DNA from 2 places in the Mesorhizobium sp. M0408 genome. Region 2 is predicted to be linked to the other one. Evidence: riboswitches for the same ligand, from Rfam matches in the RefSeq annotation. Region 2 holds a riboswitch; the other holds the start of a gene.

Region 1 (15,554 bases), on a different contig from region 2:
TTGACGAAACGTTTTGTAGACCGCAGGACTTCCGTCCTCATGCGGCGCCTTAGAGAAAACACGATGCCTGAAGCCGAAATCAGCCCAACCGGAACCGTCCTCGTCGAAGGCCATCACGTCGGCGAGTTGCAAGGTTTCCGCTTCACCGCCGACCAGAGCGCCGGCGGCGAAGACGCCAAGGCGGTGCGGGCGGCGGCGCAGAAGGCGCTTGCCGCCGAGTTCGAGTCGCGGGCCGAGCGTTTCGGCGCCTCTGCCAATGGCGACATTGCGCTGGGTTCGGATGGCACGCTGCGCTGGATCGGCGCCCCGATCGGCACGTTGGTTGCCGGCGAAGACGCTTTGAAGCCGCGTCTCGTTCTGCTCGCCGACGAGCAACTCACCGGCCCGGCCCGCGACAAGGTTGCGGCGCGCGCCGAGCGCTTCGTCAATTTCCAGATCGAATCCCTGCTGAAGCCGCTGGTCGACCTCAAGAATGCGGAGCAGATCACCGGCATCGGCCGCGGCATCGCTTTCCAGCTTGTCGAGCATCTCGGCCTCATCAACCGTCGCGACATCGCCGACGAGATGAAGTCGCTCGACCAGGAAGGCCGCGCGGCGCTTCGCCGTCTCGGAGTGCGCTTCGGCGCCTACCATGTCTTCGTGCCGGCGCTGATCAAACCGGCGCCGGCCGGGCTGATAACGCTGCTGTGGGCGCTGAGAAACGACGGTAAGGACAAGCCCGGCTTCGGCGATGTCGTTCACGCACTGGCCTCCGGCCGCACCTCGGTGGTCATCGATCCGACCTTCGACAAGACCTTCTACAAGCTTGCCGGCTACCGCAATCTTGGCCGGCGTGCTGTACGCGTCGATATTCTCGAACGGCTGGCCGACCTGATCCGGCCGGCGACCAACTGGAAGCCGGGCCTCGGCCCTCGCCCCGACGGCGCCTATGACGGTCAGTCCTTCATGGTCACGCCGCCGATGATGTCGATCCTCGGCGCCACCGCCGACGACATGGAAGAAATCCTGAAGGGACTCGGCTATCGCGCCGATGCCAAACCGGCGGCCGAGGTCAAGGCGCGGCTCGAAGCACAGGACAATGCCGCGCGTGAAGCTGCCGCTGCAAAGCAGGCGGCGGAAGAGGCTGCGCGAGTCGAGCAGGCGAGGATGGCGGAAGCATCTGCCGCGGCAGAGCCGCCGGCGGAGGCTTCGGAACCTGTGTCGGATGCGGCTCCTGTTGCGGAGGCGGCGGCCGAAGCTGTGACCGAAGCGACGGCAGAGCCTGTCGCGGAAGCTCCAGCCCCTGAAGCTGCGGCAGAAGTCACGCAAGAGACCCGGCCCGCCGCGGAGGCGACTGCTGAAGCGCCTGCGGAACCAGCGGCCGAGCCAACGGCGGAACTTGGGGCAGAAACTGAGGCTGCGGCACCGGCAGAACCGCCGGTTTCCGACACTACGGAAGCATCGCCGGCCGAACCTGCAGCGACGGCAGGAGCCGTCGCCGGCGAAGCTGCTCCAGAAGCCGAGGAGCCAAAACCCATCCTGTTATGGCGGCAGGGCCGTTTCGACCAGCGCCCGCGTCATCGCCAGCATGACAACCGCCCCCGGGACAATCATCGGGACGGTCGCGCGCGCAATGGTCAAGCTGCGCCGGGCGGCCGCAGCGATGCGCCGGCAGATGCCGGCGGGCAGCCGACGCCGGGCGACCGGCCCGCCCGTCAGGGGCGTCACGATCAGCGCGACGGCGCCGGCAAGCCACGCTTCGACCGCAGCAAGTTCAAGCCCAGGCCGCAAGGCGAGGCGGCAGAGCAGCGCGCCGGCAAGCCGCAAGGCGAACGCCCCGACCGGCGCGAAAACCGGCCCGACTGGAAGGCTGGCCGGCAGGACGGCAAAGGCGGCGCCCAAGGCGCAAAACCCGCCTTCCAGCCAAAGCCGCGTGAGGAACGCCCGGTCCGCTTCGACCCGGACTCGCCCTTCGCCAAGCTCGCCGCGTTGCGCGACCAGCTGAAGAAGTAGGCTGCTCGTCCAATGGTCACTGATGCCCGCCAGCGCATCGACAAGTGGCTGTTCTTCTCGCGCGCGGTAAAATCGCGCACGCTGGCAGCCAAGCTGGTCGTCGCCGGACGCGTCCGCATCAATCGCGACAAAGCAGCGCAGGCCTCCGATACGGTCCGGCCGGGCGACGTTTTGACCATCACGCTGGAGCGGCGGATCTTCGTCTGGAAGGTCCTTGGCACCGGCGTACGGCGTGGCCCGGCCGAAGAGGCCCGCCTGCTCTACGAGGACATGTCGCCGCCCCCCGCGCCCAAGGGCGAGGCGCTTCCGGATGCGGTGCCGCCGTTGCGCGAGGCCGGCAGCGGTCGCCCGACCAAGAAGGAACGCCGCCAGACCGACCACCTGCTCGGCGACGATTGAGCAAGGTCGAACGCCCGCTTTGCCGGCCTTCCGGAATTCCATTCCGGAAACCGCGGCACCGCTGGCAGGGGCCGCCCTTGCCACCAGCGGACAAAGGCGTTACCTCACCAAAAAAGCCCAATAAAATGGGACGTCCCGGAGCCGACCAATGACCTATGTCGTGACCGACAATTGCATAAAATGCAAATACATGGACTGCATCGAGGTCTGTCCGGTCGACTGCTTCTACGAAGGTGAGAACATGCTCGTCATCCACCCGGACGAGTGCATCGATTGCGGCGTCTGTGAACCGGAATGCCCGGCCGACGCGATCAAGCCCGACACCGAGTCGGGCCTCGACAAATGGCTGCAGATCAACACCGAATATGCCGACAAATGGCCCAACATCACCGCCAAGAAGGAGCCGCCGGCCGACGCTAAAAATTTCGATGGCGAAACTGGCAAGTTCGAGAAATATTTCTCCGCCGAGCCCGGCGAAGGCGACTGACGAGCCTGCCGGCTGCGGCGGCCTGACGCCGCGTAACAGACGTGATACATTAACTGCCTTGACAGGCGGCGACGGCGCGTGGCCTTCGCGCGTGCAGCAAAACCTTGATTCTTCCGACTTTTTGTGTTATATCAACCAAACATGCCGGTGACACAACGTCGATTTATGGCGCAAACGCCCCAAATCACTGAAAGGTGAATTTCTCAATCCGGACCAGAGCGATCTGGGGCAGGCGGTCGCAATGTTGCGATTTGCCGGTCCTGGCCTTTCCGGTGAGTTCATCGTTGTGTGGCTAAGGACCGGTCACCCCGGTCGCACGAGTTCGGGCCGGCACGATGCCGGTACCACAACAAGGAGTTCAGGGCGTAATGGCAACGATCACCCCGCAGAAGAAGTCCACCGCAGCGCGCCACGGTTTCAAGACCGGCGAGTACATCGTCTATCCGGCGCATGGTGTCGGCCAGATCGTCTCGATCGATGAGCAGGAAGTCGCGGGCCACAAGCTGGAGCTGTTCGTCATCGACTTCCAGAAGGACAAGATGCGCCTCAAGGTGCCGGTCGCCAAGGCGACCTCGATCGGCATGCGCAAGCTGTCGGAAGAGGATTATGTCGAGCGCGCGCTGAAGGTCGTGCAGGGCCGCGCCCGCGTCAAGCGCACCATGTGGTCACGCCGTGCCCAGGAATATGATGCCAAGATCAACTCCGGCGATCTGATCTCGATCTCGGAAGTGGTGCGCGATCTTTACCGCGCCGATAACCAGCCGGAGCAGTCCTATTCCGAGCGCCAGCTCTACGAGGCGGCCCTCGACCGCATGGCCCGCGAGATCGCGGCCGTCAACCGCATGTCGGAGACCGAAGCGGTCCGTCTCATCGAGGTGAACCTCAACAAGGGCCCGAAGCGCGGCGCCAAGGCCGACAACGAGGAAGCCGAGCAGGAAGAAGCTGCTTGAGCTTTTCTCGTCTTCGAATTCAGAAAAACCCGGCCTCGCGCCGGGTTTTTTTGTCTTAGCTGACCGGCGACGGGCATATCTAACCTTCGCCGCCCTCCCTTTCCGCCTCGTGCTTCAGCGTGGCAATGAACCGCTTGGTCCGCTGGCGTTCCGGGTTGCTGAACAGCACCGCGGCCGGGCCTTGTTCGACGATGTTGCCGGCATCGAGGAACACCACTTCCCGCGCGATCTTGGAGGCGAGCCGCAGGTCATGCGTCGCCATCACCATGGTCGTGCCCTCGCTGGCGAGCTTGCCGAGCACGTCGACCACCTCCTGCGCCAGTTCCGGATCGAGTGCCGAGGTCGGCTCGTCGCAGAGCAGGACCTTCGGCGAAGGCGCCAGCGCCCGGGCAATCGCCACGCGCTGCTGCTGGCCACCTGACAGGGTCGCCGGCCAGGCATCGGCCTTGTGCGCCATGCCGACTTTTTCGAGCAGGGCCAGCGCCCGTTCGCGCGCCCTCTCCTTGGGCCATTTCAGCACCGTCACCAGCCCCTCCATGATGTTCTCGATCGCAGTGCGATGCGGAAACAACTGGAAATTCTGGAACACCATGCCGGTCTGCAGCCGCAGCCGCTGGATATCCCTGGTCGAGACCCTGCCGCCGGGGTGGAATTCGAGTGCATCGTCGCCGATCCGTACCGTGCCTGAAGTCGGCAGCTCGAGCAGGTTGATGCAGCGCAAAAGCGTGCTCTTCCCTCCGCCCGACGGCCCGACAAGCGCCGTAACGCTGCCTTCCTCGATGGTGACGGTGACGCCCTTCAGCACCAAATTGTCGCCGAAACGCTTTTCGATGTTGGTGAGGCCGATCATGCGCGCGCCTCCAGGAAGCCGCCATAACGGTTGAGCCGCGTTTCCAGCCGCGCCTGCAAGGCCGACAGCACGGAGCTCATGACCAGATAGAGGGCCGCTGCCTCAACATAGAGGATCAGCGGCTCATAGGTGGTGGCGACGATGCGCTGCGCTGCCTGGAACATCTCGGGCACGGTGATGGCGGCGGCGAGCGAAGTGTCCTTGACCAGCGAGATGAAGGTGTTGGACAGCGGCGGCACCGCGACGCGCCCCGCCTGTGGAAGAATGGTGCGCCGCATTGCCTGGGCCCAGGTCATGCCGATCGAATAGGCCGCTTCCCACTGGCCCTTCGGTACCGAACCGATGACGGCGCGGATGATTTCCGACGAATAGGCGCCGATGTTCAAGGTGAAGCCGATCAGTGCTGCCGGAAAGGCGTCGAGCAGGATGCCGACCGATGGCAGGCCGTAGAAGATAAGGAACAGTTGCACGAGAAGCGGCGTGCCGCGGAAGATCCAGACGTAGAAGCGGACCACGGCGACCAGCGGTTTGGGACCGAACAGCCGGACAAGCGCCACGACCAGGCCGAGAACAAGACCGAATGCAAACGACAGCAGCGTCAACGGCACGGTGAAGATCAGTGCAGCCCACAGCAGCGTAGGCAGGGATTCCAGCATCAATTGCAGCCAGTGCGGCACGAAGGCTCCTCCTTGCCAGATTGCCGTCGCTCATATCACGCGAAAGCGGCGGGCCGTCGAAAGACAGCTCGCCGCGATACGAACGACGCGGGCCGGCATTCGGCCCACACGAGAAAGCCGTTTTACTTCGAAACGTCCTGGCCGAAATAGGTGTCGGCGATTTTCTTGTAGGTGCCGTCGGCCTTGATGTCGGCCAGCGCCTTATTGATGGCGGCCACCAGTTCCGGATCGCCCTTGCGCACGATGACGCCGGAATAGTCGGCGTTTTCTTCCTGGGCGGCAATCTTCACATTGGCGTCGGGCTTGTGCTTCTTGAAGTCGAGGAAGGACAGGCTGTCGTTGATGGTGGCGTCGGCGCGGCCCGTAAGAAGCAGCTGGATCGACTGGTCGAAGCCGTCGGTGCCGACGAGTTCGGCGCCGTTGGTTTCAGCCAGCTTGCCGAAGTTCGAAGTCAGCGATTGCGCCGCTTTCTTGCCCTTGAGATCGGCGAAGCTCTTAATATCGGTGTTGTCGCCGCGCACGATCAGCACCGCCTTGGAGGCGATGTAGGGATCCGAAAAGTCATATTTGGCCTTGCGCGCCTCGGTGATGCCGACCTCGTTGATGACGGCATCGTAGCGGTTGGCATCGAGACCGGCGATCAGCCCGTCCCATTTGCCTTCGAGGAACTGGGCTTTGACGCCGAGGCGCTCGGCGATGGCCCGCGCGATCTCGACGTCGAAGCCGACCAGCGCGCCGGAAGCATCATGATAGGTGAAGGGCGCATAGGTTCCTTCCGTGCCGACCTTGAAGACGCCGGACTGCTTGATCTGGTCGAGATTGGCGCCGGCGTGACCGGCGGCGATGGCCAGAACCTGCAGCGTTCCGGCGATGATGAGCGATTTGAGCCATTTCATTTTTCTGTGATCCCGTCCTTGGCCGATGTCCGGCGTCATTGCGAGTGCCGGAAAATGACAGATGCGCGATGCCAGAATAAGAAACTAAATTTCAAAAATCTCGCGCCCTTGAAATCCAATTCTCAACCAGCATCTCCGGGCGCCATCCGGCTGAGTCAAGGCCGGTGGCGAATCGCCTGGAACAGCGCAATCGACATGACAGTCCGGGGGAACATTCCCCCGCATGGCACGTTCTTCGCTGTTGTAGGGCGCGGCGCCGCCATTTCAACCATCGGCGCCAACTCACGATTCGATCGCACCGCAACGCCTGGAGCAGGAGCGCGGCATGATGGAAGACAGTGCAGGACGGACCATGGTTCGCGCGGCGATGAAAGCCCCTTATCTGGAACGTGACGAAGAGCATCTCCTGGCGCTGCGCTGGAAGGAAAACAATGACCAGCACGCGCTGCACCGCATCACCGTCGCGCATATGCGGTTGGTCATTTCCATGGCGTCGCGGTTTCGCCACTACGGCCTTCCGCTGGGCGACCTGATCCAGGAAGGCCATGTCGGGCTGCTGGAGGCAGCGGCCCGTTTCGAGCCCGAGCGCGAGGTGCGGTTCTCGACCTACGCGACTTGGTGGATTCGCGCCTCGATGCAGGACTATATCCTGCGCAACTGGTCGATCGTGCGCGGCGGCACGAGCTCGGCGCAAAAGGCGCTGTTCTTCAACCTGCGGCGTCTGCGCGCCCGCCTGGCAAACGGCGCCGAGCAGATGTCGAATGCCACGCTCTACCGCGAAGTGTCGGCGGCTCTCGGGGTATCGGAGGCCGATGTGGCGATGATGGATTCCCGCCTTTCGGCGCCGGACAGCTCGCTCAACACGCCGCTAGCCGACGATGCGGGCGCAACCGAGCGGATGGAGTTCCTGGTTTCGGATGACCCGCTGCCCGATGAGGTCGTCGGCGATACGATCGACGTCGAACGCCGCTCGGTGTGGCTGAAGACGGCACTCGGCGCTCTCAATGCGCGCGAGCTCAGGATTATCGAGGAGCGCCGGCTGAGCGACGAGGGCGCGACGCTCGAAGCGCTCGGCGAGACGCTCGGCATCTCCAAGGAACGTGTCCGGCAGATCGAGGCGCGCGCCATGGAAAAGCTCAAGGCGGCGCTGGTAAAGCAGAATCCGGAATTTCTCGCAGCCTGAATCGCGTCGGCTGCTATTTGTCGGTGACGATCTTGACCTTGTCGCCGGCCGAAACCGCGGCACCCGGCGACAGCGCGTTGAGCACCCTGAACAAATCCAGCTTGCGGTCGACGCCGACCATCTGTGCGGCCAGGGAGCCCATTGTCTGGCCGGGCTGCACCGTGACGATGCGGATACGCAGTGGCTTCAACGCCGCCTTCTCGGCAGCACTCAGGATGCGGAACGAGCCGCTGACCGAGCGCGCCACCGTGCTCAGCGAGGTGCTGGCCGAAGGTGCCGCGGTCAGCAAGCGGTAGACCTGGCCGCCGGCGCGGATCACCGCAATATCGAATTGCCAGCCGTCGGCGCCGGCATGCGCGGTTGCCGCTTCGTTGCCGTTGATCGTCTCCTGGCGCACGCTGCTGTCGTTGAGGCCGGCAACCCAACCGCTGCGGATGTAGTCGGTCAGCGAGCGGTTCTTGTCGATCGAAACGCCGTCGAAGCGGATCGCCATGTCGCCCGGGCCGGTCGCCGTCACCGCCGCCGCCGAATTGTCGATGACGAAGCCGTTGGGCACCGAGAACGACACGCCGAGGCCAGGGTGCAGGAAGGTTTCGCCGCGCACATAGCCTTCCTCCGGCGTGTCGCCGTAAAGTAGCCCGTCTACGCCGGCAAGAAATGAATCGCGGTCGCGCGACCCGACACCGGGCGCGCCGAACTGGCGGGCGTGGCGCTGCGCGAGGTCTATACGCTGCGGCGTGTTGGGGTGCGTCGCCAGGAAGTCGAGGCTGGCGTCGGTAGCGCCGCTGATTGAGCGGAAATCGGTATAGGCCGACATCGACTGCAGGAAGCGGCCGGCGGCGTAGGGATCGAAACCGGCTTCGCCGATCGACTTGATGCCGATGGCGTCGGCCTCCAGCTCCTGATTGCGCGAGAACTGGGCCAGCCTCAGCTTGCCGCGGATCAGCGCCGCCTTGGCCGTCGGGTTGTCGCCGAGCACATCCGAAACGACCTTGGTCGCCAACCCCTCCTCGGCTTCCAGCTGCTGGCGCTGCAGGCCGTGGTTGGCCGTAACGTGGCCCATCTCATGCGCGATGACGGCGGCAAGCTCGGCGGAATCGTTGGCCAGCGCCAGCAGCCCGCGGGTGATGTAGAGATAGCCGCCCGGCAGCGCGAAGGCATTGACGTTGGGCGAGTTGAGGATGGTGATGCGGTAGGTCTGGGTTGGGTTGGCCGACACCACTGTCAGTCTGCCGACGATCTTGGCCACCATGCGCTCGAGCTTGGGGTCGGAATACTCGCCGCCATAGGTGGCGAGGATGCGCGGGTGCTGCGCCTTCGCCAGTTGAGCGAGCTTGCCGTTGGCGGCGACATTGTCGACCGTGATCGGCTTGTCGGAGGGCTGGAAGCCCGATTCCTGCACGTCGGGAGGCGTGAACATCTGGCAGCTTGCCAGCGCCACGGCAAGACCGGCCAGCGCCAGAAAGCGCGCCAGCGGTTTCACCCTCCGATTGTCGATGCCGGTCGGCAGATCGGCGTCCTTTCAAGTCCTGGCACGTGACCGCGAAAATCGGGCGCGATTTCCGGAAAGCATCACGCGCAAAATCAAGTGCTACGGCGTCCTTCGTGCGTCCGACAGATACGAGGCAGCAAGGGCAAATCACGGTCTAGGCCGGACCAGCTCCTGGCGGACCTAGCCACACTACCTCGACCATGGCAAGCAAGCGCCGCTTCGCCTTCCGCCGGTTTGACCATAAATTATGTCCGCTTCCGGGCAACATCTCGTGATCCAACCGCAAACGGACCCGAGCCGATATAGCGTCGGAATGCCTCCGGTCCAGCCCCGACGAAAAAATCGGCCGCGGTGCCCGTCGCGGCAACCGTGCCACCATCCAGGAAAATCATGTTTTGGCCGATACGGCGCGCATCGTCCGGCTGGTGCGTGACGAATAGCACCGTCATGCGCTGCTCCGAATGGACGTCGGCCACCAGGTCGAGCATGTCGTCGCGCAGTGCCGGTCCGAGCGAAGCGAACGGCTCGTCGAGCAACAACACCGGCCGGTCGCGCACCAGGACACGGGCGAGCGCGACGCGCTGCCGCTCGCCGCCCGAGAGTTCGCGCGGCAGCCGGCTTTCCTTGCCGGCAAGGCCGACGCGCTTCAGCGCTGCGGCGATTGCGGCGCGGTCAGCCTCGCTCAGCCTGAGCGAAGACGAGCGGCCGAGCCCGACATTCTGCTCGAGGGAAAGATGGGCAAACAGGTTGTTTTCCTGGAACACCATCGATACCGGCCGCGCTGATGGCGGCGCAGTGCTGACTTCGGCGCCGCCGATCAGCACGCGGCCTGACCGCGGCGTCTCGAAGCCGGCCACCAGATTGAGCAGCGTCGACTTTCCCGAACCGCTCGGCCCCATGATGGCGGTGATTTCCGACGCCGGGAAATCGACATCGAATACAAGCGGCGTTTCACCATAGCTGAACGAGACATTATCGAGCCGCACGGCCGCGCCTTTTTCCACCGAAATGGACCGTTCCGGGCTGATCGGCATCATGATTTCTCGCTCCTTCCCAGCCAGTCCGCGGCCAACACCAGCGCCAGGCAGACAAGGCCGAGCAGCAGCGCCAGCCCGGCCGCATCCTCGGTGCGGTAACTGCCCATGCGCGCCAGCAGCAGATAGGGCAAGGTCTGCACGGAATCGCTGCCGAATAGCGCAATGACGCCGAGATCGCCGAGCGACAGCGCCATGGCGAAAGCGAAGCCGGTGGCGAGTGGCCTCCGTAGCGACGGCCAGTCGACCAGCCGCAACCGGTTCCAGCCCGAGATACCAAGCTGTGCACAGAGCCGTTCGTGGCGTTCGCTCGCCGCGTCATAGGCAGGGCGGATGGCGCGGATGGCGAACGGCATCGCCATCACCGCATTGACCGCAACGACCATGACAGGGGCGATCGCAAAGACATCGCCGACGGTGCGCAGGAGCAGGAACCAGCCGGCGCCGATGACGATGGGCGGCACCACCAGGACGAACCCCGCACCGGTGTCGGCCAGATGTTCGAGCAGTGTCCGCCGGCCTGTCCGCCGGGTGAGCGCCAGCGCCCGGCGCGCCATGACCAGCGACAGCGACAACGCCACAGAGAGCAGCGCCGATAGGAGGGAGAGCACGGCACTGGTCGCCGTCGCTTGCCGCACCGCGCTCTCGCCGGCCAGGCGGACGAGATCGGCGCCAAGCCCGGCTGCCAACGTGGCCGCCATCGGCCCGGCGACAAACAGCAGTGCCAGCCCGATCGCCAATGCGTTCAGCACGGTCTCGGCCGCACCGGCTGAAAAATACCGGCGCGGCGCCACCGGCAGATTGGCATCCCCGACCATATTGGCGCCGAGCCGCGTCAAGGCCAGCACGACGACGAAGGTCAGGGCAATCTGCAGCAGGGTCAGCGTCACAGCCCGCGCCGGGTCGAAGTCGAAACGCAGCGCCTGGTAGATGGCAACCTCCAGCGTGGTCGCGCTGGGTCCGCCGCCGAGCGTAAGCACGATGGTGAAGGAGGTGATGCACAGCATGAAAACGAGCCCGGCAACGCCCGGCAAGGCCGCACGCAGCGGCGGCCATTCGATCAGCCGGAAGGCCGGCACAGCACCCATGCCAAGCTGGCTCGCCAGCCGCCATTGGTCGGCCGGCACGGTCTGCAACGCCTCCAGGAACAGCCGCGTCGCCAGCGGCAGGTTGAAGAAGACATGGGCGACGAGTATGCCCGACAGGCCATAGATGCCGGGCCAGCTCTGGCCGCCTAGCGCGCCGAGCGTGCCGGCAAAATAGCCGGCGCGGCCATAGAGCGCCAAGACACCGAGTGCGGCAACAATGGCCGGCAGCGCCAGCGGCACGGCGAAAAGCTGGAGGATGAAGCCTCGCCCGAAAAAACGCGGATGCCGCGACAGGGCGCGCGCGACGAACAGCGCCGGTGCGACGGAGAGCAGGGTCGACAGCAGAGCCTGCCAGAGCGTGAAACGGACGACGCGCAAGAGATAGGAATCGAAAGCGGAGGCGGCGCCGGACAGGTCGCGTGTGGCTTCGACGACGAGCCCGGCGAATGCACCGCCGATCAGCAGCGCGATGGCGGCGAGCGCGACGATGCCGGCAGTGACGCGGGGATCGGCCGGATGACGCGTACGCATGTCGCGCTACCCGACACTACGACAGGTGTTGATCGAAGGAAATACCTGGCAATGGCCGAGCCCACCCCTCTCTGGCCTGCCGGCCATCTCCCCCTCAAGGGGGGAGATTGCGCACTCAGCCGCCTTCGCCAATCTCACAAGTGGCAGGACGAGGAGAGGCGACAAAGCTGCCGATCTCCCCCCTTGAGGGGGAGATGGCCGGCAGGCCAGAGGGGGGTGGCTTGGCGCAAACATCCGACGAGGCTTGAGCCCTACTTGCTCATCGCCGCAAGCCACTCATCGACCCAGGCCTTGCGGTTGGCCGCGACGTCTTCCGGGCTGAACAGCAAGGTCTTGGTCGGCTTGACCAGCTTGTCGAACGCCGGGTTGAGCGGCTTGTCGGTTTTGCCGGCCGGGAACATCCAGTTGGTTTCGGGAATGACATCCTGAAATTTCGGTCCGGTCATGAAGGCAATGAACTTTTCTGCCAGCGGGTTCTTCGCACCCTTGGTGGTGATCCCCGCAACCTCGATCTGCAGATATTCGCCCTCCTCGAAGGACGCCGCCTGGTAGCGCTCGGTGTTTTCGGCGACCATGTGGTAGGCCGGCGAGGTGGTGTAGGACAGCACCATCGGCGCCTCGCCCTTGGTGAACAGGCCGTAGGCCTCGCTCCAGCCCGGCGTTACCGTCAGCACCTTCGCCTTGAGTTTGGCCCAGGCTTCCGGCGCCTTGTCGCCATAGACCGACTTGACCCACAGCAGCAGGCCAAGGCCCGGCGTCGAGGTGCGCGGATCCTGGATGACGATCTTCTCTCCGGCATCGCCCTCGACCAATTCCCTGAGGCTCTTCGGCGGGCTCTTCAGTTTTTCGGTATCGTAGACGACGGCGAAATAGCCATAGTCGAACGGCACGAAAATATCGTCGCTCCAGCCGCCCGGCACACTGACGCCCGACACGGTGCCGTGCAGCGAAAACAGGCCGGTTGCCTTGGCGTCGGCGGTTAAGTTGGTATCGAGGCCAAGTACGATGTCGGCCTTGGTCGCGGCGCCTTCCAGCTTCACACGGTTGAGCAGCGCCACGCCGTCGGCGACCGAGACGAATTCGACGACGCAACTGCATTCGGCCTCGAAGGCCTTCTTCACCGCCGGTCCCGGACCCCAATCGGCGGTGAAGCTTTCATAGGTATAGACCGTCAGTCTATCCTGTGCCGATGCCTGCCCTGGCAGGGCGAGCGCGGATGCCGCAAGCAGGACAATTGAGACAAGAGAGTGGAAAAAACTGCGCATCGGCGCCTCCTTCGTTCGCGTTGAAAGGAATTGAGGCGTCGGGCTGTCCGAAACGTCTAATCCCTCCGCCGGTACAAACCGGATCAGGTTCAGCGGGTTGGCAGTCTTGCCTCTCAGCCGGTCCGCGAAAATCGCGTCCGGCACCCCGTTAGAGCGTTGCGACACATAGGCCCGGCCGAAGTGCTGCGCAAGCGGAAGTTTGCCGGGCATCCAAAGCCCAGCCTTCCGTTTCGTCTGCCGTTTCATCTTCCGTTTCCGGGGCAGGGCTGGTAAGGGCCACGAGATATGAGCACATTCACCATCCTGCTTGGCGGCGATCTCATCCGCACGCCGCTGCTCGACCGCCAGGTCGAAGGCTCGCGCGTCATCGCCGCCGATGCCGGCATCGGTCATGCCCGCATGCTGGGCCTGAGGCCGGAACTCTGGGTCGGCGATTTCGATTCGGTGCCTGCCGATTTGCCGGAGGATCTGGCCGCCGTGCCACGGCAGGTATTTCCCGCTGAAAAGGACAAGACCGACGGTGAACTCGCTATCGCCGCCGCGCTCGAACGCGGTGCGACCAGCCTTGTGCTCGCAGGCGCCTTCGGCGGCAAACGCACCGACCACATCTTCCTGCATCTGGCGCTGAGCGTCCGGCTGGCGGAAGGCGGAACGGAAGTGCTTTTGACCAGCGGCGCACAGGAAGGCACTCCTTTGCTGCCTGGAAAGACTGGCTTCGACTATGTCGACGGCACGCTGTTTTCGGTGCTCGGCTTTTCGGATCTCGCCGGCCTGACAGTCACCGGCGCCAAATGGCCGCTCGACCATGTCGAGGTTGCGTTCGGCTCGTCGCTGACCATTTCCAACGAGGTCAGGGGCCGGCTGGAAATCGCGCTGGCCAGCGGCCGCGCGCTGCTGCTCGCGCATCCCTACCCTTTTCCGGAAAGCTGAGCCCAGAAAGCTGACATGGCGCCGCCGCTTCTCAATCTCGACGGGATAAAGCTGACCTTTGGCGGCACGCCGCTGCTCGACGGTGCCGCCCTGACGGCCTCAGTTGGCGACAAGATCGCCCTGGTCGGCCGCAACGGCTCTGGCAAGTCGACGCTCCTCAAGATCGCCGCCGGGCTGATCGAACCGCAGGACGGCGAAGTCTTCCGCCAGCCTTCGGCGACCGTGCGCTACTTGCCGCAAATGCCCGACATGGACGGCTTTGCGACTGTCCGCGCCTATGTCGAGGCGGGGCTCGGGCCGGCCGACGATCCCTACCGCGCCACCTATCTGATGGAGCATCTCGGCCTGACCGGCGAGGAACGGCCGAACGACCTCTCCGGCGGCGAGGCGCGGCGCGCCGCCCTCGCCCGCGTCATGGCGCCGGAGCCCGACATTCTCCTCCTCGATGAGCCGACCAATCATCTTGACCTTTCGGTCATCGAATGGCTGGAGGAGGAGCTTGCCCGCACCTCCTCGGCACTGGTCGTCATCTCGCATGACCGCCGTTTTCTCGAGCGCGTGTCACGCGCCACAATCTGGCTCGACCGCGGCCAGACCCGCCGTCTCGACAAGGGCTTTGGCTATTTCGAGGAATGGCGCGACACGGTGCTGGAGCAGGAAGAGCGCGAGCAGCACAAGCTCGGTCGCCAGATCGTGCGCGAGGAGCACTGGCTGCGCTATGGCGTGACAGCGCGGCGCAAGCGCAACATGCGCCGGCTCGGTGAGTTGCAGACCATGCGCCAGCGCTTTCGTGGTCATCGCGGCGCCGAGGGTGCGGCGACGATGACAGCCAGCGACGCCGCCGAATCCGGCAAGCTGGTGATCGAAGCCAGGAACATCGAGAAGAGCTTTGGCGATCTGACCGTGGTCAAGGGATTCTCGACCCGCATCCAGCGCGGCGATCGCGTCGGTCTGGTCGGGCCGAACGGCGCCGGCAAGACGACGCTGTTGAAGATGCTGACCGGCGAATTGAAGCCGGACGCAGGCACGGTGCGGCTCGGCACCAATCTGGAGATCGCCACGCTCGACCAGAAGCGCGAAGCCGTCGACCCGCAGGAGACATTGGCGCAGTATCTCACCGACGGGCGCGGCGAGAACCTCGTCATCAATGGCGAGCAGCGCCACGTCGTCTCTTACATGAAAGACTTCCTGTTCAAGCCGGAACAGGCGCGCACGCCGGTGCGCGAGCTTTCGGGCGGCGAGCGGGCACGGCTGATTCTCGCCCGCGTTTTGGCGCGGCCGGCAAACCTGCTTGTGCTCGACGAGCCGACCAACGACCTCGACATGGAGACGCTGGAGCTGCTGCAGGAACTGGTCGCCGGTTTTGCCGGCACGGTGATCCTGGTCAGCCACGATCGCGATTTCCTCGACCGCACCGTGACCAGCATCATCGCGCCGGATGGTGACGGCCGCTGGATCGAATATGCCGGCGGCTATTCCGACATGCTGGCGCAGCGCGGCGGCACCAGGCTGGACGACCGCAGGGGGCGGCCAAAAGCAGAAGCCGGTGAAGCGATGGCGGCAAGCAGGAGCGAAGCGGCCGCGCCGAAGGGCCCGGCCAAGAAACTGTCGTTCAAGCAGAAATTCGCGCTGGAATCGTTGCCCAAGAAGATCGAGGCGGTGTCGGCCTCGATCTCGCGGCTGGAGAACAACATCGCCGATCCGGCCTATTACGAGCGCGACCCGGCCTCGTTCCAGAAGACGATTGCCGCGCTCGACAAGGAGCGCGTCACACTGGCAG
Region 2 (15,554 bases):
CTTCCAGCGCCCTCAGGGTGAGATTCTTCATCCCGGCCTTGATTGCGCCCTACCAGAATTCTTCCACGCCCTTGCGGTCATCGACGCGTTTGCCGTCGGGTGGCAGCAGGGCGGCATCGTCGGTATACATTTGACCTACCGCTGCTGCGTTTCCGCTGTTGAAGGCGTCCATGAATTTTACCAACGCCGCTTCGATGTCCTCACGAGCCGAGTGGGCGGCCGCAGACAATGCAGACGAAAGAAGCAGCACAGCAGCAAATGCAAATGACTGAACCAGTCTCATTTCGTCCTCCCTTGCGTGCCCGACATGCCCACCCGATGAATAGCGCCGACCCGAGGGCGCCGCGGCGTTCGATGGCCAGGCGCGGATTATATTAGACTTATCTGATATGACGGCGCAAGCGCAGCTGCGACCCTCTGAACGACCAGCGTAGCAGCTGCCGGAGAGCTTCAAAGCGGCGGCTACCGCCTCACTGCCCTCCTCGTCTCGACGAAAGAGTTCGTTCGAATGATGCTTTTCCGTGGCTTTGCTCGCAAGTTTTCGTCAGCCAGCACAGGGCCTCCTCTTACGCTCGCTGGTCGTCAAGGCCCAGCGGCCACTAGCTGACAGTCCCCCCGCAGCCAAGCCGCTGGGCCCCTCGACGTGGGGAACGAGCATTGGAGACGATGTCGCGCTTTCCGTTACAGCCCGAAGGCGGGTGACAGATGACCGCGTCAGCCTCTCCACCCCGAGCTACGATTTCACGCATTCGATCAGGCACAGCTCTCTCGGGCTAGCGCGCCAAGCATGAGTCAGCTCCCGAATGAGCAGGTGCCGCCCAGTTCAGCTTCGGCCCTTGGGCGCGCAAAGTATTGGGCGAGATCGATCGGCAGTCCGGTCGGCAAATTGGGGCAGCGATGGCGAGAATGAATGCCAGGAACTTCCCTTCGGTGCCGCTTCGTCGATCTGTTTGCCGAGAAGACGCGCGCGCTGCGTGCCGCCCCCCATACCGCAGAGAACTCACTTCAGGTCACACACACACACGACGCCACCGAGATCCTGCATCACTTTTCTACTCCGACGCCGCCACGTCACCAAGATCGGTCGCGAGCGTGATCGCGGCTATCAAATCGGGATCGCGCACCGGAGCGCTCTATGAGTGAGCCCCGAACGGCGCGCTCGAGCAATCCGGCTCGACGTAAGGCGGGCCATCTGTGCCGGCCTCGTGACTAAGAGACGGGCGAATGGCGGTTCCTGGACTCACCTTTCTGGTCTGAAGTCGCTTCCTTGAGCCGGTGGCGGAGTTCTTGCTTGATCGACTTCAGCACCGTTTTAGAATCGGTTTTCGGAAAATTTGTCTTGTGGCATCAATTTTCATGGGATAGGATCATTTTTCGTAGGTTTTGGCCGACTAAACCAAAATTCGATGGAAGGATTCGCTTTTCATGCCTGCGGTGCAACAGCACCAATTTTCAGGTCCTGTTACCGTTTTTCAGGAAATCCGCCTTCCTGAAACGGCGACCCCGGCCGGGTACAGCGCCCTGATCGGAGCCTACAGGCTCGCCGCGCCCTTGCCCCGTAGGTTGTTCGCCACTGGCGAGCATCATCGCATTACCGAACGGGAAGGCTGGCGGATCATGACCCCCCGCCATGCCCCAAATCCTACCCTCGAAGGCCACCTGACCTTTGCGCTCAAGTACGAGGGACTGGACCTTGCCGTCCTCAAGCGGCTGTTCCAAGTGACCGGTCCCGCGCCGATCGAGGCGCTGGTCCGTGAAAGCCCGACCGGCAGTTATGCCCGCCGCATCTGGTTTTTATATGAATGGCTGAGGGGCGCGCGTATCGATCTGCCTGACGCGGAGGCCGGACGATACATTCCGGTTGTCGATCCCGAGCTGCAGTGGCCCGGACCCGACAAGACCGCTTCGCGCTATCGCGTAAGGGACAATCTCCCCGGCACGCGTGAGTTCTGCCCTCTGGTGTTCCGCACCAAGATTCTCGAAAAATTCATCGGCCTTGAACTACCGCGGCGCGCGGAGGCAATCGTAGCGGACGTGCCGCGCGACCTCCTTGCTCGGACCGCCGCCTTTCTTTTGCTCAAAGACTCGCGATCAAGCTATGCGATCGAGGGCGAGCACCCGCCGCAAGATCGCATCCAGCGCTGGGGCCGCGCCATCGGCGAAGCCGGCCGCTGGCCGATCGATCGCGATGAGCTGCTGCGTCTGCAAAGAATTGTACTTGGTGACGCTCGTTTCGTAAGACTTGGCTTCCGAAAAGAAGGAGGTTTCGTCGGTGAGCATGACCGAGACAACGGCACGCCCTTGCCCGATCACATCAGCGCTCGGCCCGAGGACCTGCCGCGGCTAATCGATGGAATGGCGGCGTTCGATCAGGGCCCCGCGCAAAAGCTTGATGCAGTCGTAGCCGCCGCAATCCTCGCCTTCGGTTTTGTCTACATTCACCCGTTCGAGGACGGAAACGGCCGCATTCACCGCTACCTAATCCACCACGTCCTTGCCATGCGCGGCTTCAATCCGCCGGGAGTGGTCTTTCCCGTCTCGGCCGCGATCCTGGACCAGATCAACGAGTACAGGGGCGTGCTCGAGAGCTATTCGCAGCGCCTTCTGCCGTTGGTGGAATGGGAACCGACGCCGCAATTCAACGTCCGGGTGCTGAATGACACCGGTGATTTCTACCGGTTCTTCGATGCAACCCCGCACGCCGAATTCCTCTATGCTTGCGTTCAGCGGACGATCGAACGGGACCTTCCCGAGGAAACCGCATTTCTGCAGCGCTACGATCAGTTCCGGCAGCAGGTGGACGCCTTTATCGACATGCCCGAGCGGTTGACCGATCTGCTCTTCCGTTTTCTTCACCAGAATGATGGACATCTATCGAACCGCGCGCGCGAAAAGGAATTCGCCGCGCTGACCAGTGACGAGGCAGGAAGAATCGAGGCGATCTACGCGCAAACCTTTGGTGCCCATTGAAGGTGTGATCATCAGGATTGATTTTTAGTCCGACGGTTTGCGATTCCCTTGTCCCTGCCTTCATCTCCGACGCTTGACTTGTCGCCGAGACATGCACGATTTTTTCCGCACGGTCTGACCGGCCGCCGATCAGCCGCGGCCAGAACGCGCTTGACAAACCGGAGCCGTCCCGTCCAACCTCACGCATTCACCAGGGGAGTCCCGGCAAGGGGCTGAGATACTGCTGGCATTCGCGGCGCAGTGACCCGTTGAACCTGATCCAGTTCATACTGGCGTAGGGACGGTGCAAGCGCTTTGCGGGAGTTTACGCCCGAGGTCCTGTTTCAGCAGGTCGCTAGAAGCGTCTTTTCATCCTTCCGGCACAGAACTGGGTCTCCAATGCAACGAGCAAAGGAGCCTCAAGATGAATGCCCTCACCCCCGCCGTCTCGACGGGACCGCTGCCTGCCTCACGCAAAATCCACAAATCCGGTACCATCCACCCGCAGCTCAGGGTGCCGATGCGCGAAATCTCCGTCCATCCGACGGCAGGCGAGCCGCCGGTGACCGCTTACGATCCGTCCGGCCCCTATACCGACCCGACTGTCGAAACCAGCATCGAAAACGGCCTTGCACGGCTTCGCCATGAATGGGTCACCGCGCGCGGCGATGTCGAAGCCTATGACGGCCGCCACGTCCGGCCAGAAGACAATGGGTTTGCGGCGGGCGAGCGCCTAACACCGGAATTTCCAGTCCGCAACCGGCCACTCCGGGCCCAGACCGGCAAGGCGGTGACACAGCTTGCCTATGCGCGCGCTGGCATCATCACGCCCGAAATGGAGTTCGTCGCCATCCGCGAGAACCTTGGTCGCGAGATCCTGCACGGCAAGCTTGAGCGCGACGGCGAGGCCTTCGGCGCGGCGATCCCCGACTTCGTCACGCCTGAATTCGTGCGCGAAGAGGTAGCGCGCGGACGCGCGATCATTCCCGCCAACATCAATCATCCCGAGAGCGAGCCGATGATCATCGGCCGCAATTTCCTGGTGAAGATCAACGCCAATATCGGTAATTCCGCCGTCACCTCCTCGATGGCGGAAGAGGTCGAAAAAATGGTGTGGGCGATCCGCTGGGGCGCCGACACAGTGATGGACCTATCGACCGGCCGCAACATCCACAACATCCGCGAATGGATCGTGCGCAATGCGCCGGTGCCGATCGGCACTGTGCCGCTCTACCAGGCGCTCGAAAAGGTCGGCGGCATTGCCGAGGACCTGACCTGGGAAGTGTATCGCGACACGCTGGTCGAGCAGGCCGAACAGGGCGTCGACTATTTCACCATCCATGCCGGCGTGCGGCTGCACTACATCCCGCTGACCGTTGACCGGGTCACGGGTATCGTCTCGCGCGGCGGCTCCATCATGGCCAAATGGTGCCTGCACCATCACCGGGAGAGCTTCCTCTACGAGCATTTCGCTGAAATCTGCGACATCTGCCGCGCCTATGATGTGTCCTTTTCGCTCGGCGACGGCCTTCGTCCCGGCTCGATTGCCGATGCCAACGACGCGGCGCAATTCGCCGAGCTGGAAACGCTCGGCGAGCTGACGCAGATCGCCTGGGCGAAAGATTGCCAGGTGATGATCGAGGGGCCCGGCCACGTGCCGATGCACAAGATCAAGGCGAACATGGACAAGCAGCTCGCCGTCTGTGGCGAGGCGCCGTTCTATACGCTTGGACCGCTGACGACCGACATCGCGCCGGGCTACGACCACATCACTTCCGGCATCGGCGCGGCGATGATCGGCTGGTTCGGAACGGCCATGCTCTGCTACGTCACGCCCAAGGAGCATCTCGGCCTTCCCGACCGCGATGACGTCAAGACCGGCGTGATCACCTACAAGATCGCAGCGCACGCGGCCGACCTGGCGAAGGGCCACCCGGCGGCGAAAGTCAGGGATGACGCCCTTTCCCGCGCGCGCTTCGAGTTCCGCTGGGAGGACCAGTTCAACCTGTCGCTCGACCCCGAAACCGCACGGTCCTTCCACGACCAGACCTTGCCCAAGGAGGCGCACAAGCTGGCGCATTTCTGCTCGATGTGCGGACCGAAATTCTGCTCGATGCGCATCTCTCACGACATCCGCGCCGAGGCACAGAAAGAGGGCATGGCGGCGATGGCGGCGAAATACCGCGAGGGCGGCGATCTCTACGTGCCAGCGGACGAGACCGGCGCACCGCTCACGCCTCAGCCAGGTAAGCCATCATGAAGGTGCTGATAAAGGGGGCCGGCGTCGCCGGCCTCACCGCCGCCTTCGAACTCGCCGCCCGCGGCGCGACGGTCACTGTCGCCGAGATCCGGCATGGCCTTGGAGGCAATGCGTCGTGGTTCGCCGGCGGCATGCTGGCGCCATGGTGCGAGCGTGAAAGCGCCGAGCAGCCGGTGCTGGACCTTGGACGTGACGCTGCCGACTGGTGGGATGCGGTGCTGCCGGGTCAGGTGACACGGGGCGGAACACTTGTCGTGGCCCCCCCGCGTGATGCCGGCGAGCTCGACCGCTTCGCCAGCCGCACGTCGGGCCATCGGCGTGTCGATGAAGACGAAATTGCGCTCCTGGAACCCGACCTCGCCGGCCGCTTCCGGCGCGGACTGCTCTTCCCAGATGAGGCTCATCTCGACCCGCGCCAGGCGATGGCAGCACTTCATGACAAGCTCGCAGCCATGGGTGTCAAATTCCACTTCGGCACCGACGCCCGGCATGTTTCCGGTTTCGATCGTCAGATCGACTGCCCGGGGATGGCCGCCGTCGATGACAGGCTTCGCGGCGTTCGCGGCGAAATGCTGATCCTAAACACGCCAGACTTCTCGCTGTCGCGCCCCGTCAGGATGCTGCATCCGCGCTTTCCACTCTATGCAGTGCCGCGCACCGACCACCGTTTCATGATCGGCGCGACGATGATTGAAAGCCAGTCCGCCCGACCAGTCACGGCGCGTTCGATGATGGAGCTTCTGGGTGCCGCCTATGCCCTTCATCCGGCCTTTGGCGAGGCCGAGATCGTTGAAGCCGGTGTCGGCGTCCGTCCAGCCTTTCCCGACAATTTGCCGCGCGTCGAAACGAACGGTGAGATCATCGCGATCAATGGGCTCTATCGTCACGGTTTTCTTCTCGCCCCCGCCATGGCGCGCCAGGCTGCCGACCTGGTTTTCAATCAAGACAGAACCAAGGAGCTTGCTCATGAAACTGATGGTCAACGGCGAAGCGCATGAGGTTGCCGCCACCACGCTGGCCGAGCTGCTTGCCGCGCTTGACTATGAGGGCGATTGGCTGGCGACCGCCGTCAACAGCGACCTCGTACATAAGGCCAACCGGGCAGAATTCCGGTTGAGCGATGGCGACCGGATTGAAATCCTCTCGCCCATGCAGGGAGGCTAGCATGTTCGACCTTCTCGGGACGACGCTTCCTTCTCGCCTGCTTCTGGGCACGGCTCAATACCCTTCGCCGGCCATCCTTGCCGACGCGGTCAAGGTGTCGGGCACCTCGGTGGTGACCGTCTCGTTGCGCCGTGAAATGGCAGGCGGCAGGGCTGGCGAAAAATTCTGGTCGTTGATCCGCTCGCTTGGTGTCAGAATCCTGCCCAACACTGCTGGCTGCCACTCCGTCAAGGAAGCGGTCACGACCGCACAAATGGCGCGCGAAGTCTTCGGCACGCCCTGGATCAAGCTCGAAGTGATCGGCAATCACGACACGCTGCAGCCGGACGTGTTCGGTCTGCTCGAAGCCGCCCGCATCCTGTGCGAGGACGGTTTTGCGGTGTTCCCGTATACTACCGACGACCTTGTCGTCGCCGAGCGGCTGCTTGCGGCGGGCTGCAAGGTCTTGATGCCCTGGTGCGCACCGATCGGTTCCGCCCTCGGGCCGGTCAACATCATGGCGCTGCGCTCGATGCGCGGACATTTCCCTGATGTCCCGCTGATCGTGGATGCTGGTCTCGGACGGCCATCGCACGCGGCAACAGTCATGGAGTTCGGCTTTGATGCTGTGCTCCTGAACACAGCGGTCGCCAAGGCGGCCGATCCGGTCGGCATGGCGTGTGCGTTCGGCAAGGCGGTCGAGGCCGGTCGAGAAGCTTTCAGCTCGGGGATGCTCGAACCCCGCGACGTCGCGGTGCCATCGACACCAACATTCGGCAGGGCGGTTTTCTCATGAAGCTCGATCCCTTCTACCTGATCGTCGACAGCGCCGCCTGGATCGAACGGCTGGTGCCACTTGGCGTCAAGCTGGTTCAGTTGCGCATCAAGGATAGGGACGAGACCACGCTGCGGACGGAAATCCGCCGCGCGAACGACGTCTGCGCGGTCCATGGTTGCCAACTGATCGTCAACGACTATTGGCGGCTCGCCATTGAGGAAGGCTGCGACTTCGTCCATCTCGGCCAAGAGGATTTGGCCGCGGCCGACCTGCTGGCGATTAAGTACGCCGGATTGAAGCTCGGGCTCAGCACGCACGATCATCTCGAACTGGAAACGGCGATCGCTGCCGAGCCCGACTATATCGCGCTCGGCCCTATCTATCCCACCATCCTGAAGCAGATGAAATGGGCGCCGCAAGGGCTCGAGCGGATGAGCGAGTGGAAGTATCGGGTGGCGCCGATCCCATTGGTCTCCATCGGCGGCCTCAACCCCGACCGGCTCGACGGTGTCTTCGAGGCTGGTGCGGACAGCGCGGCGGTGGTCACCGACATCACGTTGAATGCCGATCCCGAAGCGCGCACGCGAGAATGGATCGAAAAGACAAAGCCATGGCGCTGAGGCGAGAACCGCATGTGCTCGTGGTCGGCGGATCAGACTCCAGCGGTGGGGCTGGAATTGCACGTGATATCGAGACGATCTCTTCCATTGGCGTGCGCACCTGCCTGGCTGTCACAGCGCTGACGGTGCAGACGCACGAAGCCGTGATGGAAATCCATCCTTCGCAGCCCGATCTTGTGGCCGATCAGATGTGCGCCGCGCTGCAGGCCAACAAGGTGGCGGCAATTAAGATCGGCATGCTCGCAACGGCTGAGATCGTCGTTGCCATTGCCGGCGTGCTGCGCGAAAATCCGCAGGTGCCGGCAGTGCTCGATCCGGTGCTGGCCTCGAGCTCCGGCCGGGGGCTTCTGGAAGCAGGTGCCATCGCTGCCATGAGGCGCGATCTGATGCCGCTTTGCTGCCTTGTGACCCCCAATCTCCTCGAGCTGGCGCTCCTTGTTGGTGCGGAACCGCCAGCCGACGAGAGCGACGCGGTGAGACTGGGACGGAAATTGCTGGCAGCCGGCGTGCCGGGCCTGCTGATCAAAGGGGGCCACGCATCAGGACCTCGATCAACCGATATTCTGTTGCGTTCGGATCAAGAACCAATCCGCTTCGACGCACCTCGTCTTGTCGCATCAATGCGCGGGACGGGTTGCATGCTGGCTAGCGCGATTGCGGCGCATCTGGCGAAGGCGAAGCCGCTCGAAGACAGTGTGCGCGAAGGCAAGCGGCTTGTCTTGGCCATGTTTAAGAAGAATGCAGCAGACCGACGAAACTTGTAAGATTTTCCAACTCTCGAAAGACACGCCTGCCTCTCGCGGGTCCGGGCTGGTAATTTCCCTTCGTAATTCACCTCACTCGACAGGAGTAGTTTGACGGCCTCGCCAGGCGGCGACCGCGAGATCAACGATGGCGAGGCGGCCGTCGTGCGCCGTATCTAGTGCGTTGTGTGGCATCCTTTCCCCACATCCGACTGCGATCCTGGAATTCACCTTGGTCGCGAGCTCCTGCTAAACGACGCCCCTCGACGGGAGCGGTCGATCCCGCGTCTCGGCTGCGGCGGCGCTAGGCTGACGCTCCTTATGCCGTCCTGTTGAACCGGACTCGGGATCACGAACTGCTCCATGCGGCACTCGTTGACAAGCCTGCCGTGATATGAACAGGATTATACAGGCTCACTGAACAGGTACCATATGAAGCGGCGCTCGGTTCAACTGTCTCCCGGCACGGGCAAACCCGAACAGATCGCCACCGTTCTCGAACATGAAATCCGCTCCGGTGTTCTCGGCTTCGGCGACCGGCTGCAAAGCGAGAACAAGCTCGTCCAGCGTTTCTCCGTCAGCCGCAACACCGTCCGCAAAGGCCTCGAGGAACTGTCCAACCGCGGGCTGATCACCACCAAAGTCGGCATCGGCTCTTTCGTCACCTTCGATGGCAAACCCGTTGATGACTCCATCGGTTGGTCGCGGGCGCTCGCCAACGCCGGCGCCAACGCCGAGACGCGGACGCTGCGGCTCGAGGTGATCGAGGACCCCGGTCTTGCCGCACTGCTTGGTATAGAAAACCCGTTTTTCATCGCTGTCGACCGGGTGCGCACCAATGCCAGCGACGGCCACGCCATCTCCATCGAGCGCAGCCGCCTGCCATTATCGCCGGAACTGGAGGATGTGCCGTTGCGCGGCCTGCGCGAAGGCTCGCTGCACCAGACGCTGCGCGGCGCGGGCCTCATTCCCGACCATGGCGAGGAATGGGTCGGCATCGAAATGCTCAACGCCGAGGACTCTGCAATCCTCGGTTGCCCGCAAGGCACGCCGTTCCTTCGCGGTCGCCGGTTGACCCGCGCCGCCGATGACCGGCCGATCGAATATGTGACCAGCCTGCTCAACCCGGCGCATTTTGCGCTGCATATGAGGTTCTGAGTGATGCCGGACGACAACACCGGGAATATGACTGATCGGGCCATGGGGGCGCTTGTCGGCGGGGCACTGGGGGATGCGCTGGGCATGCCGACGCAGCTTTTGTCGCCGGCCCGGATTGCCGAACTCTACGCCCATGTAGAGGGCTTCATTGCTCCTTTCGCCGACCATCCGGTGTCGAAGGGGCTTCCCGCTGGAACGATCACCGACGACACCGAACAGGCGCTTCTGCTTGGCCGTATCCTGGTCGAATCCGGTAACCGCTTCGATCATACGCGGTGGGTCAACGCGCTGCTCGACTGGGAGCGCGACGTCAAAGCGCGCGGCAGCTACGATCTGCTGGGACCATCGACCAAACGCGCCATCGACGCCATCAACAATGGCGTGCCGGCCGAGGAAGCGGGGCGCAGCGGCGACACAAATGGTGCGGCCATGCGCATTGCGCCGGTCGGCATCATGATGCCGCCAGAGCCGCTGGACGCGCTGGTCGCCAAAGTTGCCGAGACCTGCCGGGCCACGCACAACACCTCGATTGCCATTGCGGCCGCAGCCGCCGTTGCGGCGGCCGTCAGCCGCGGCGTCGCCGGCGGCGACTGGCGCGCCGCTTCCGACAGCGCCATCGCCGCGGCGAGGGGCGGAGCAACGCTCGGCCATTGGGTGACCGGCGGTGACATTGCCGCGCGCATTGGGTGGGCGCAGGAGCTTGTGCGCGGCAAGGCGACGAAGGACGCGATCCGGCTGATCACCGATCTGGTCGGCACCGGCGTCGCCAGTCAGGAGTCCATTCCGGCTGCATTCGCGGTGCTGGAAATCGCCGGCGGTGATCCCTGGCAAGCGGCGGTGATTAGTGCCAATCTCGGTGGCGACACCGATACGATCGGCGCCATCGCGACCGGCATGGCCGGCGCCTGCACCGGCTTTTCCCGATTGCCTCAGAACCGCATTGCTGACCTCAAGGGCATCGACATAGCGGCGGTTGGCGCGCTCACCGCCGACCTTGTTGCGGCCCGTATATCCAAGCGCCGTGCGGACAGGACCGGTCCCGGCAAGGATGCGGCGGCATGAGTGGGCGTCTCGTCCATGTCGGCAGCACGGTGGTCGACTATGTCTATCGCATCGACGCCTTGCCGGCGCCGGGTACGGAGAAGACGGCGTCGAGCTACACGCAAGTCGCCGGCGGCGGCTTCAACATGATGGCCGCGGCCAGCCGCACCGGCATGAAGGTGGTGTTCGGCGGCCAGCTCGGCAGCGGACCCAATGGCGACTTCCTGCGCACGGCCTTAGCCAGTGAGGGGATCGAGACACTGACGCCGCCATCGCCCGTCATGGACAGCGGCAATTGCGTCGCCATGATCAGCAGCGATGCCGAGCGCACCTTCGTCTCGTGGCCTGGTGCGGAGAGCTTGCTCAGCCTTGACATGATGGCGCCCGTCTCGGTCGCACCGGGGGATTGGGTGTTCACCTCCGGCTATACGCTTAGCTATCCGGGAAGCCGAGACGCGCTTGTCGACTGGATCGAGGCACTTCCGGCCGACACACCGCTTGTCCTCGACCCGACACCTGTCGTCGTCGACATTCCCCGCCCTATCCTGTCGCGGATACTCGCCCGCACCAACTGGTTGAGCTGCAACACGACGGAAGCGGCCGCGATTGCCGGTCCGGGCGGCGTCGAGACACTCGCGTCACGGCTTCTTAGCGACCACTCCCCGAAGGCCGTCGGCGTCGTTATTCGCGCCGGAGCGAAAGGCTGCCACATACGGCTGGCCGATGGCTCGGCGCAAACGAGTGCCGGCTTCAAGGTCGACGCCATCGACACCAATGGCGCCGGCGACACCCATATCGGCGCTTTCGTGAGTGCGCTGGCGCGCGGCGTGCCGCCTTTTGAAGCAGCGCGCTACGCCAATGCGGCGGCGGCCATTTCCGTCACCCGCCACGGTGGTTCATCAGCGCCGACCGACCACGAGATCCAGACATTCCTAAGCCATGCCGGCGGTCCGCCGATCGGCCTCCATGGCCGGAAGCAAGAGGCCAAACGCCCGACAGCCTGACAAAGCCCGGGAAGCGGGCAAACACAGAGAGGAACGAACATGCGCATGCCCGACTTGACTGCCCTGCTGACGGCGACCGCCGTCTTCACCTCCGCACTCGCATTTGCCGCCAAGGCCGACGAGGTGCACGTACTCAACTGGAAGGGCTACGGCGCCGACGAGCCGTGGGCCATCGAAGCCTTCGAGAAGGCGACCGGCAACAAGGTCGTCAACGATTTTTTCAATTCCGAACAGGAGATGCTGACCAAGCTCAGGACCAATCCCGGCCTTTACGATGTCGTCATGATCAACGCCGCCTTCAACGACCAGGCGATGGCGGAAAAGCTGATCCAGCCGATCGACACGTCCAAGCTGCCGAACTTTCCCGACATCAGCAAGGACAAGGCCGGATCGCCGATGCTCGTCCATGACGGCAAGGTCTATGGCGTGCTGTGGGTCTGGGGGCTGACGGCGCTCGCCATCAATGAAAAATCCTTCGATAAGCCGCCGACGAGCATCGCCGAAATGTGGGATCCCGCTCACAAAGGCCGCGTCACCATCCGTGATGATGCCGTCGAGGCGGTTCAGTTCGGCGCCATTGCCACCGGCCAGAACATCAACGACATCAAGGATATCGAGGCGGTCAAGGCGAAGCTCACCTCGCTGATGCCGCAGATCAAGACGTTCTGGAGCTCGGAGAACGACTGGAACCAGATGGCTGCCTCTAACCAGATCGACATCGGCACCTATTGGAGCGGCTCGGCCGACCGCGCCAAGACCCATTTCAAGCTGCCGGTCGCGCTCGTGATCCCGCAGGAGGGCGCTGTCGCCTGGCTCGACGCCTTCTCCATTCCGGTCGGTTCCAAGAATGTCGCCGGCGCCGAGGCCTTCATCAACTACATGATCGACCCGAAGTTCTATGTCGAATGGGTCACCAAGGTCGGAGCCCCGGTATCCGCCAACACCAAGGCTGTAGAAGCACTTCCCGGGGATGCGTTCAACCGCAAGGTGATGGGTGACCCGGCAGTCGCCAAGCGCATTCAGTTCCAGGCGCCGATCACAGACGCCCAGCGCGAAACCTATCTGTCGCTCTGGCAGCAGCTCAAGGTCGACGTGAAGTAACAGCAGAAGCCGGGATCAGCCGACCATCCATGTCGGCTGATGCTTCCCCATCCTGGGAGGTGGATGTCATGGCAGCACAGGTTGCGGCCGCGTCGCGCAGCGGATTGAGATCGGCCTTGCCACTGCTGGCGCCTGCCTATCTCTGGCTGACGGTTGCGATCTTCCTGCCGCTCTCAGCCATGGTCTTCTTCTCCTTCATGACCGACCTGCCGCTGTCGGGAAAGCCGTGGGCGTTCACGCTCGAAAACTATGCCGCCTTCTTTTCACAAAGCCTTTATCTGACATTGCTTTTGGCCTCGCTGCGCCTCGGCCTCGAGGTGACGCTGTGGTGCATCGTCATCGGTTATCCCGCCGCTTATGTGCTGGCCAAGGTGCTGAAAGGCCGCAGCCGAGAGGCGATTTTCCTTCTCGTCATCCTGCCGTTCTGGTCGAATGGGCTTGTGCGCATCTTCTCCTGGGCGATGGTGCTGCGTGAAGGAGGCATTCTCGACACCGCGCTCAACGCCGTGCTGCCGTTCAAGATCAACATCGACCTGATGTATTCTTATCCGGCGGTCATCATCGGGCTGGTGCACTCCTACGTGCCTTACATGGTGCTGACCTGCTACTTGACCCTGCAGGCCATCGATGACTCGCTGATAGAGGCCGGGCGCTCGCTCGGTGCCTCGCGGCTGCAGGTGCTGAATCGGGTCATCATTCCGCTGTCGTTGCCGGGGCTGGTGGCGGGCGCAGCGCTCATCTTCGTCCCGGTTGTTGGTTCGTTCATGGAACCGCGCATCCTCGGCGGCCGTACCGGCACCTTTTACGGCACTGTCATCGAGGACCAGTTCGTCGCAGTGTTCAACTGGCCGCTGGGTGCTGCGCTCTCCTTTATCCTGTTGGCCGTCGTGCTGGTCATCCTGGCGGTTGCCTCGCCGGTGCTGCGGAGGGCTACGTGATGGCGACGACACGTGTTCTCGAATGGCTCGGCCGCCTCTACATCTGGCTATTGCTCGCCTTCCTCTATGTGCCCATCGTCATCATGGCCCTGATGTCTTTCAACGTTTCGCCCTTCTACCAGCTGCCGTTCGAGTGGACGACGGAATGGTATGTCTCGCTGTGGCAGAACGCCCAGCTTATCTCAGCCACCTGGAACAGCGTCGAAATCGCAGTCATCAGCACCATCATCTGCGTCGTGCTTGGCTCGGCCGCGTCACTTGCGCTCTACCGCTATGAGTTTCGCGGCAAGAAATTCCTGCAGGCGCTGCTGTTTCCGCCAATCGCCATTCCGTGGCTGATAACCGGCACGGCGATGTTGATCTTCTTCTTCGGCGTCGGCATTGGGCGCGGCCTGTTCGCCATCCTGCTCGGGCACGTCGCGCTTGCGCTGCCCTACGTCATTGTCGTCGTGTCGGCCCGACTGCAGACCTTCGCGCCCGAGTTGGAAGAGGCGGCGCGCTCGCTCGGCGCCAATCAATGGCAGGTGACGAACCGCGTCACGCTGCCCTGGATCATGCCGGGCGTCATTGCCGGCGGGCTGTTCGCCTTCGCCGTGTCCTTCGACCAGTTCGTCGTATCCTACTTCCTGTCGACGCCCGGCCAGACGACGCTGCCGGTCGAAATCTACGCCGCGATCCGCAAGGGATTCACACCCGAGATCAATGCGGTCTCGACGATCATCATTGTCGTGTCGATGGCACTGATGCTGCTGACGGCGCGCTTCTTCAAATTCGGCGGAGAGAAATAAATGGCTGGCGTCCAAGTAGCGAACGTGTCGCGCGCTTTCGGTGCCCATAAGGCGCTGGACGATGTCTCCATCGATTTCGCCGATGGCGGCTTCTATGCCCTGCTCGGGCCGTCAGGCAGCGGCAAGACCACGCTGCTGCGACAAATCGCGGGCTTCGACTTTCCCGATTCCGGCCGCATCACCATAGGTGGTGAGAGCGTCGAGCGGGTGCCGGTCGAAAAACGGCGCATCGGCATGGTGTTCCAGAACTACGCCCTGTTTCCCAACATGAGTGTTGCCGGCAATGTCGCCTTCGGCCTGTCGGTACGCGGCGAGCCCAAGGCAGTGATTGCCAGCGAGGTACAGCGCGCACTCGACCTCGTGCAACTCGGCAGGCTCGGCGGCCGCCGGCCGCACCAGCTGTCCGGCGGCCAGCGCCAACGGGTTGCGCTCGCTCGCGCGATCGTCATCCGGCCGCGCGTGCTGTTGCTTGACGAGCCACTCGGCGCGCTGGACAAGGCGCTGCGCGTCGACATGCAGATCGAGCTCAAGCGCATCCAGCGCGAGATCGGCATCACCACCATCTTCGTCACCCACGACCAGGAAGAAGCGCTGACGATGAGCGACCGCATCGGCATTCTGCGCGATGGCAAGCTGGTGCAGGAAGGCTCGCCCGAGGAGATCTACGATCGGCCGAAGAGCGAGTTTGCCGCCACTTTCCTGGGCGACGCCAACATCCTTCGCGGCGACAGCACGGGCAACGGCATCCGACTGCCGGACGGCACAGCGATTGCCGCTGGCGCGGGTGCCAAGCTTGCCGCTGGTGCCAAGGCAAGCTGCGCCGTGCGGCCCGAACGCCTCCGCATCTTCATTGATGCCGAGGCTCCGGATGCGGCCAATGCGAATGTGCTGCGAGGGCAAGTGTCCAAACGCATCTTCGCCGGAAATAGCAGCACTTACTTTGTCGAGCGTGCCGGCCAGACACTCAAGGTGATTGTGCAGAACACCGGCGCTGGCAGGCTGGCGGAAGGTCAGGACGTCGTGCTGAGCTG

What was found. A riboswitch is a leader RNA that binds a small molecule or an ion and turns the genes downstream of it on or off. The one in region 2 is predicted to bind thiamine pyrophosphate.
Region 1: it holds a riboswitch for thiamine pyrophosphate, as region 2 does, so the genes downstream of both, thiB (thiamine ABC transporter substrate binding subunit) here and thiC (phosphomethylpyrimidine synthase ThiC) in region 2, are expected to answer to the same signal.

The regions. Positions count from the first base shown of each region.
Region 1 covers NZ_JAMYRO010000003.1:95,366-110,919, forward strand. Annotated here, with positions in the region: gene NKI67_RS04475 (helicase-related protein) at 1-1,992, shown strand, start outside; gene NKI67_RS04480 (RNA-binding S4 domain-containing protein) at 2,005-2,391, shown strand; gene fdxA (ferredoxin FdxA) at 2,540-2,878, shown strand; gene NKI67_RS04490 (CarD family transcriptional regulator) at 3,247-3,828, shown strand; gene NKI67_RS04495 (amino acid ABC transporter ATP-binding protein) at 3,908-4,678, opposite strand; gene NKI67_RS04500 (ABC transporter permease subunit) at 4,675-5,355, opposite strand; gene NKI67_RS04505 (amino acid ABC transporter substrate-binding protein) at 5,478-6,251, opposite strand; gene NKI67_RS04510 (RNA polymerase factor sigma-32) at 6,577-7,434, shown strand; gene NKI67_RS04515 (M48 family metalloprotease) at 7,448-8,917, opposite strand; gene thiQ (thiamine ABC transporter ATP-binding protein) at 9,172-9,963, opposite strand; gene thiP (thiamine/thiamine pyrophosphate ABC transporter permease) at 9,960-11,579, opposite strand; gene thiB (thiamine ABC transporter substrate binding subunit) at 11,831-12,844, opposite strand; TPP riboswitch at 12,888-13,002, opposite strand; gene NKI67_RS04535 (thiamine diphosphokinase) at 13,130-13,774, shown strand; gene NKI67_RS04540 (ABC-F family ATP-binding cassette domain-containing protein) at 13,790-15,554, shown strand, end outside.
Region 2 covers NZ_JAMYRO010000002.1:91,828-107,381, forward strand. Annotated here, with positions in the region: gene NKI67_RS02610 (YybH family protein) at 1-31, opposite strand, end outside; gene NKI67_RS02615 (YybH family protein) at 50-283, opposite strand; gene NKI67_RS02620 (Fic family protein) at 1,426-2,970, shown strand; TPP riboswitch at 3,153-3,269, shown strand; gene thiC (phosphomethylpyrimidine synthase ThiC) at 3,374-5,209, shown strand; gene thiO (glycine oxidase ThiO) at 5,206-6,207, shown strand; gene thiS (sulfur carrier protein ThiS) at 6,176-6,373, shown strand; gene NKI67_RS02640 (thiazole synthase) at 6,375-7,148, shown strand; gene NKI67_RS02645 (thiamine phosphate synthase) at 7,145-7,750, shown strand; gene NKI67_RS02650 (hydroxymethylpyrimidine/phosphomethylpyrimidine kinase) at 7,741-8,514, shown strand; gene NKI67_RS02655 (GntR family transcriptional regulator) at 8,926-9,651, shown strand; gene NKI67_RS02660 (ADP-ribosylglycohydrolase family protein) at 9,679-10,713, shown strand; gene NKI67_RS02665 (PfkB family carbohydrate kinase) at 10,710-11,696, shown strand; gene NKI67_RS02670 (ABC transporter substrate-binding protein) at 11,736-12,797, shown strand; gene NKI67_RS02675 (ABC transporter permease) at 12,866-13,735, shown strand; gene NKI67_RS02680 (ABC transporter permease) at 13,735-14,523, shown strand; gene NKI67_RS02685 (ABC transporter ATP-binding protein) at 14,524-15,554, shown strand, end outside.